DNA from 3 places in the Pantoea sp. SM3640 genome. Region 3 is predicted to be linked to each of the others. Evidence: predicted binding sites of a transcription regulator. Region 3 holds the regulator's gene; each other region holds the start of a gene.
What was found. The regulator CRP, encoded in region 3, controls carbon source genes, mostly activating them, when cyclic AMP is high. The targets are predictions, from matches to a motif close to ATGTGANNNNNNTCACAT.
Positions count from the first base shown of each region.

Region 1: a site for CRP is predicted at 1,212-1,229, ahead of pth (aminoacyl-tRNA hydrolase). Genes of this name have one in related genera too.
Region 2: a site for CRP is predicted at 1,150-1,167, ahead of adhE (bifunctional acetaldehyde-CoA/alcohol dehydrogenase). Genes of this name have one in related genera too.

Region 1 is NZ_CP064872.1:2,168,083-2,170,353, forward strand. It holds gene IV493_RS10070 (GGDEF domain-containing protein) at 1-860, shown strand, start outside; gene ychH (stress-induced protein YchH) at 857-1,132, opposite strand; gene pth (aminoacyl-tRNA hydrolase) at 1,388-1,975, shown strand; gene ychF (redox-regulated ATPase YchF) at 2,084-2,271, shown strand, end outside.
Region 2 is NZ_CP064872.1:1,684,985-1,687,255, reverse strand. It holds gene IV493_RS07790 (YchE family NAAT transporter) at 268-915, opposite strand; gene adhE (bifunctional acetaldehyde-CoA/alcohol dehydrogenase) at 1,375-2,271, shown strand, end outside.
Region 3 is NZ_CP064872.1:233,256-235,526, reverse strand. It holds gene IV493_RS01065 (OsmC family protein) at 342-746, opposite strand; gene crp (cAMP-activated global transcriptional regulator CRP) at 1,050-1,682, shown strand; gene IV493_RS01055 (YccS/YhfK family putative transporter) at 1,740-2,271, shown strand, end outside.

The DNA of each region.
Region 1 (2,271 bases), 1.9 Mb from region 3:
GTGCTCTGCTCTGGGTACTCCTCTGCTGCTTTCCGGCGTTTTATTACAGCTTACCCAAACGGGTACTGGTATTGTGTATCGCCTGCGTTGCTTATACTGCCGCACTGATCCAGCTGGTCTGGCAGGCGCGTGACACGCTGAAAGCCACTTTCTGGCCTGCCCAGTTGCTGTTGTGGATCCACCTGCTGTTTCATCTGGCGCGCCTGTTTCTGGATAGCGCCATTCCCAGTACACAACCTGGGGCGATTGGCGGATCGGACTTCTCGGTTTACGTGATTCTGGAATCCATTCTGTTTGTCATCGGCCTGACGTTTACCATTCTGGCCATGGTAAATGAGCGGATGCAGATCGCGTTAAAACACACTTCCCTGCACGATCCGCTGACCAGCGTCTGGAATCGCCGCGCCCTATTTGCTGAAGCGGAGAAAATAGTGGCGCGCTGCCGCCGTCAGAACCGGCCGTTCAGCGCGATACTGTTCGACCTCGATCATTTTAAAAGCATCAACGATCGGTATGGCCATCATCAGGGCGACCAGATTTTGATTCACTTTTGCGAAATTGTCAGAGGATTGATACCGGCTGAGGGGCGTTTTGCACGACTGGGCGGCGAAGAGTTTGCGGCCATCATTCCGGCTGAAGCACGGGATGCAGAGGCGTGGTGTGAGGCGATCCGGCTGGCAGTCTGTGCGTCGCAACCCAATGAAATTGCCTGGTCGGTCAGCATTGGCTTTGCCACGGTCACGCACGGCCAGCAGGATTTTGAGAGTTTACTGGCGCTTGCTGATGCGGCGCTCTATCACGCCAAAGCCAGTGGCCGGAACTGCACAGCGCAGCATCCGGTCCCGGCAGCCATCAGTTAGTGGTGGGAATTGTGTGACCGGCGGCAGCGCTTGTCATAGTGACGCAGCCAGTAATAGCGATCTTCAATTTTTTCACGGCCACTGATACGCGCGCCCACCAGCCACATCAGTGCGCCAATAAAGATGCTCAGAATCGCGCCCTGCGCCAGAAACTGCGGCAAATCGAGTGACGGCAGCTGGTTCATGATTGAAAACCCAACACCCAGCACCATTGTGACTAATCCCAGTACCATCAAGCTGTTACCCGCTACGCGGCAGTGTTGATGTTTCATGCTGCACCTCCATCCATATGAGTTAATAACCGCACACAATGTTAAGTGCCATAAGTTTAGGCAATGGCTGGGGTCCACGTTGCGGACTGGATCACACATCAGCTATAAAGAATGACCTGGCCCTGAATGCAGCCTGTTGATTTAGATAGAAAATGATTAATCACCGTTCTGAACCATTTCAATGCTTGTGCTTTGTCATCTCGCCTGTGGCGAAGTAAACTAACGCCCTTTCGCGATAACAGCAGGATAATCATTGTGAGCAGCATTAAACTGATTGTGGGACTGGCCAATCCGGGCGCTGAATATGCCGCCACACGCCACAATGCGGGTGCCTGGTATCTGGATCTACTGGCTGAACGCCACAATCAGTCACTGAAAGAGGAAAGCAAATTCTATGGCTACACTGCACGCCTGGCGATAGCCGGCGAGGATGTACGCCTGCTGGTGCCGACCACCTTTATGAACCTGAGCGGTAAAGCGGTGGCGGCAATGGCGACCTTTTATCGCATCACGCCAGAAGAGATTCTGGTGGCGCACGATGAACTCGATTTGCCGCCCGGTGTGGCGAAGTTCAAGCAGGGCGGCGGCCATGGCGGCCATAACGGCCTGAAAGACATCATCAGCAAGCTGGGCAACAACAATAATTTCCATCGGCTGCGCATCGGTATCGGGCATCCCGGCGATCGCAACAAGGTGACCGGATTTGTGCTGGGCAAGCCGCCCGCCAGCGAGCAGAAGCTGATTGATGATGCCATTGATGAGGCGGCGCGCTGCACCGAACTGTGGCTGAAAGAGGATCGCATCAAGGCAATGAACCGGCTGCACGCCTTCAGGCCTGCTTAAACGCCCGAATCGTCGTGATTCCGTGTATAATGCGCGAAATTTTTCCATTCGTCTCCGACAGTCCGCCCTCTGGCGCGCTGTCCATCCAGTTATAAAGGGTATCAAACCATGGGATTCAAATGCGGTATCGTGGGCCTGCCGAACGTCGGTAAATCCACTCTGTTTAACGCGCTGACTAAAGCGGGCATCGAAGCGGCTAACTTCCCGTTCTGTACCATTGAGCCAAACACCGGCGTGGTACCCATGCCTGACCTGCGTCTCGACCAGCTTTCTGAGATTGTTAAACCACAGCGCGT
Region 2 (2,271 bases), 1.5 Mb from region 3:
AACGGCAAGGACGCGATGAAATTCAGGCTGAGTATTGAAGCATGGGGATTTATCGGGTTAAGTGGAAATCAGATAGCAGATTGTCGTGTGAAAATAGTGACATTATTTTGCAAAAAAAAGTCTGTGAGCAACCCCGCAGTAACGGAATTTATAATCGTCTGTTTTTATTAAGCAGGATGAATAACTGCATTGTTATGGTGCAATAAAACGCTTTACTGCACCACTTCAGGTCACCCTTTAGCTTCGCTGCATGAAATAAGTGAGTTTTTAGTTCAGTAAGCCGGGGAAAATCGACTTCATACCGGTTACGACAAATTCAATGCCCAGCGCCATCAGTAACAGGCCCATAATTCGGGTAATGACGTTAATACCGGTTTGCCCAAGAATGCGCACCATTAATGGCGCAGCCCGGAACAATAGCCAGCAGCAGAACGCAAAAATGGCAATCGCCAGCGTGAATCCCAGCAGATTTATCCAGCTGTGGTAGCGGGTACTCCAGACGATGGTCGAGCTGATGGCCCCTGGTCCCGCCATCAGTGGTAATGCCAGAGGTACTACACCCACGCTTTCACGAATCGCGGTTTCTGACTTCTCCTGTTTATTCTGCTTATCCTCGCCGAGCTTGCCGCTGATCATCGACATCGCAATGGTGACAACCAGAATGCCGCCCGCAATACGGAACGAGTCAATCGAAATGCCAAACACACGCAAAATCGCATCGCCGAGGAAAAGTGACGTCCAGAGAATAATGGCAACGGCCAGATTAGCCGTAAGGTTGGTTTTGTTACGCTCCGCCACCCCCTGATAACGCGTCATGCTGATGAACACCGGAATAATGCCTACCGGATTGACCAGCGCAAAGAGCCCGACAAAAAATTTTATATAGCCTGATAGATCTAACAGCGCTGGATTCACAACATAACTCCGTACCACAGGGGGAAAACGCGCCTAATGTATGTGAAAACGTGCAGAGACGCCAGATGTGCGCCTGGCTATTTATCCTGATGAACAGCAAAGCATTTAGCGCTTTCCGCCAGAGATTAAAAAGTGGCTGGATTTAGCCACTACCATAAGGGCTAAGCGCAGGAGCAGACCGGCTTAACAGAAAAGCAGTAAAAAGGGGTGCTGAAAGGTGTCAGCTTGCGCTTAAATTGATCTGCATCAAAATTGACCTACCCCAAACCAGGTAATCTTTTCTTAACGGAAGTATAAGCGTCAGCGAAAGAAAGCTCTTTAACGCCAGCAGAAGACTCGTTCAGTAAACAGTTGAAAATCCACGCGTTACCTGCCAGCCAGTCACGTTATTTCAGCGTGACTATACTCAGGACGCAGGATTGTTTACTAAAAAAGTTTAACTTCCTTCAGGAGAACACCATGGCCGTAACCAATGTCGCTGAACTCAATGCACTGGTCGAACGTGTAAAAAAAGCCCAGCGTGAATATGCCAACTTTTCTCAACAACAGGTCGACGCCATCTTCCGTGCCGCCGCCCTTGCCGCCGCAGACGCCCGAATCCCGCTAGCTAAGATGGCCGTTGCCGAATCCGGTATGGGCATCGTCGAAGACAAAGTCATTAAAAACCACTTTGCTTCTGAGTATATCTACAACGCCTATAAAGATGAAAAGACCTGTGGCGTGTTGGCCACTGATGATACGTTCGGTACTATTACCATCGCCGAGCCGATTGGCCTGATTTGCGGTATCGTCCCGACCACCAACCCAACCTCAACCGCCATCTTCAAAGCGTTAATCAGTCTTAAAACCCGTAACGGCATTATCTTTTCGCCCCACCCACGCGCCAAAGACGCAACAAACAAAGCTGCCGATATCGTCTTACAGGCCGCCATTGCTGCCGGTGCGCCTAAAGACATTATCGGCTGGATCGATGCCCCGTCTGTTGAGCTGTCAAACCAGCTGATGCATCACCCTGACATCAACCTGATTCTCGCCACCGGCGGTCCGGGCATGGTGAAAGCGGCATACAGCTCCGGTAAACCGGCGATTGGTGTCGGTGCCGGTAACACGCCGGTAGTGATCGATGAAACTGCCGATGTGAAACGTGCCGTTGCCTCCATTCTGATGTCGAAAACCTTTGATAACGGGGTGATCTGCGCCTCTGAACAATCTGTCATTGTGGTTGATTCAGTTTATGACGCCGTGCGTGAACGTTTCGCCAGCCATGGCGGCTACATGCTGCAGGGTGCTGAACTGAGCGCTGTACAGAATATCATCCTGAAAAACGGCGGCCTGAATGCGGCCATCGTGGGTCAG
Region 3 (2,271 bases):
TAAAGGCTTACTGCTGAGCAGGCTTCAGGGAGGTCGCTACAGACACACCCTGAGCACAACGAATCTGACAGCAGCATATAAGCTCAACACGCAGGGAACCGGGTCAGAAGAGGAAAGCGTCCCACGCCTGGGACAAAAACGCCTGGAGCGTTTTTGAACAACGCAACGCGTTGGCCCGGTCACGGGCGCACCTCAGGGATGAGGTGCGTAATTGCGCGGGCCGAGCATGCCATGGATGGCGGTTTTTGCGTCTTTCCGATCTGACCCGGTTCTCTGCGCAGGCACAGTCTTAAAGCAACCTGCAGCAGACACTGGAAGTGAAGTTAGCAGGTCTGCAATGACTACAGCTCAACCACCTCATAGCTATGCGTAATCGTCACACCTTTACCCAGCATGATGGCCACAGAGCAATATTTTTCCGCCGAAAGATCGACGGCGCGTGAGACCGCTTTATCCTGGAGCGCTTTTCCACTCACGATAAAATGCAGGTTGATGTGCGTAAAGATTCGCGGCGCCTCTTCACGACGTTCTGAGGTCAGTTTTACTTCACAATCAGCCACATCGTTGCGGCCTTTTTGCAGAATTGAAACCACGTCAATCGCGCTGCATCCGCCCGCCGCCATCAGCACCATCTCCATTGGGCTGGGCGCTTTATCACCCGAATTGCCATCCATCAGTATCTGATGGCCGGATGAGGATTCTCCGAGGAATGTCAGCCCTTCTACCCATTTCACTCTTGCCTGCATGATTTTTACTCCGGAATACGCTGTTTTGTCGCCAGAGTACGCTTTCACCTGGTAAACAGCAATCCAGAGAAATCCGCCCGTAGCTGAAGCGAGACAACAGAAGACAGTCGGCAAAAGCTGTGCTACAAACAGTGCTGAAAATATTTTTCGTCACCCGATGGCGAAGCCGGGAAGAATGATGCGCACTGCGCCTGATGCGGCCCGAATAATTTCCTGAAAAGGAAACGCTTGAAGCTTTCACCGCCTGACAGGGAAAACTGCCCCCTGTATTTTGGGCACGATTACAACAGAGGATAATAGCGAATGGTTCTCGGCAAACCGCAAACAGACCCTACACTCGAATGGTTCCTGTCCCATTGCCATATTCACAAGTATCCATCCAAAAGTACGCTGATTCATCAAGGTGAAAAAGCAGAAACGCTTTACTACATCGTGAAAGGTTCCGTCGCGGTTCTGATTAAAGATGAAGAAGGCAAAGAGATGATTCTTTCCTACCTGAATCAGGGCGATTTTATTGGTGAGCTTGGCCTGTTCGAAGAAGGTCAGGAGCGCAGCGCCTGGGTACGTGCGAAAAGCGCGTGCGAAGTAGCGGAGATTTCTTACAAGAAATTCCGTCAGCTGATCCAGGTTAACCCCGACATCCTGATGCGACTCTCCTCGCAGATGGCGCGTCGCCTGCAGGTCACGTCTGAAAAAGTGGGTAATCTCGCTTTCCTCGATGTTACCGGACGCATTGCACAGACTCTGCTTAACCTGGCGAAGCAGCCAGATGCCATGACGCATCCCGACGGCATGCAAATTAAAATCACTCGTCAGGAAATTGGCCAGATTGTGGGTTGTTCACGTGAAACCGTGGGCCGTATTCTGAAGATGCTGGAAGATCAGAACCTGATCTCCGCACACGGCAAAACCATCGTCGTTTACGGCACCCGCTAATTCCTGTCATCCACGGCGTGATGGCAACATCACGCCGTTATTGTTTGTGTTGGGCCGATGTGGCGTCGAATCATTTACCATCCTGAAGTTAACTACGCCTTGCGGCAAACGCTGGTGCTCTGTCTGCCGGTGGCGCTGGGCTGGCTGGCTGGCGACCTGCAAAAAGGTCTGCTGTTCTCGTTAGTGCCCGCCTGCTGCAATATCGCCGGTCTTGATACTCCGCATAAACGCTTCTTCAAACGTCTGATTGTAGGCGGCAGCCTGTTTGCCCTCGGCAGTTTTCTGATCCAGTGGCTCACCCTGCATGCGATTCCACTGCCGCTGATCCTCTTCGCTATGCCTTTGCTGCTTGGCGTCACCGGTGAGATCAGCCCGCTGCATGGTCGCCTGCTGCCCGGCACCCTTATTGCCGCCATCTTTACCCTCAGCCTGATTGGCCGCATGCCCATCTATGTCACTCCGCTGCTCTATATCGGCGGCACGCTCTGGTATGGGGTATTTAACTGGTTCTGGTTCTGGCTGTGGAAAGAGCAGCCGATGCGTGAGAGCCTGAGCCTGATCTACCGCGAGCTGGCCAACTACTGCGACG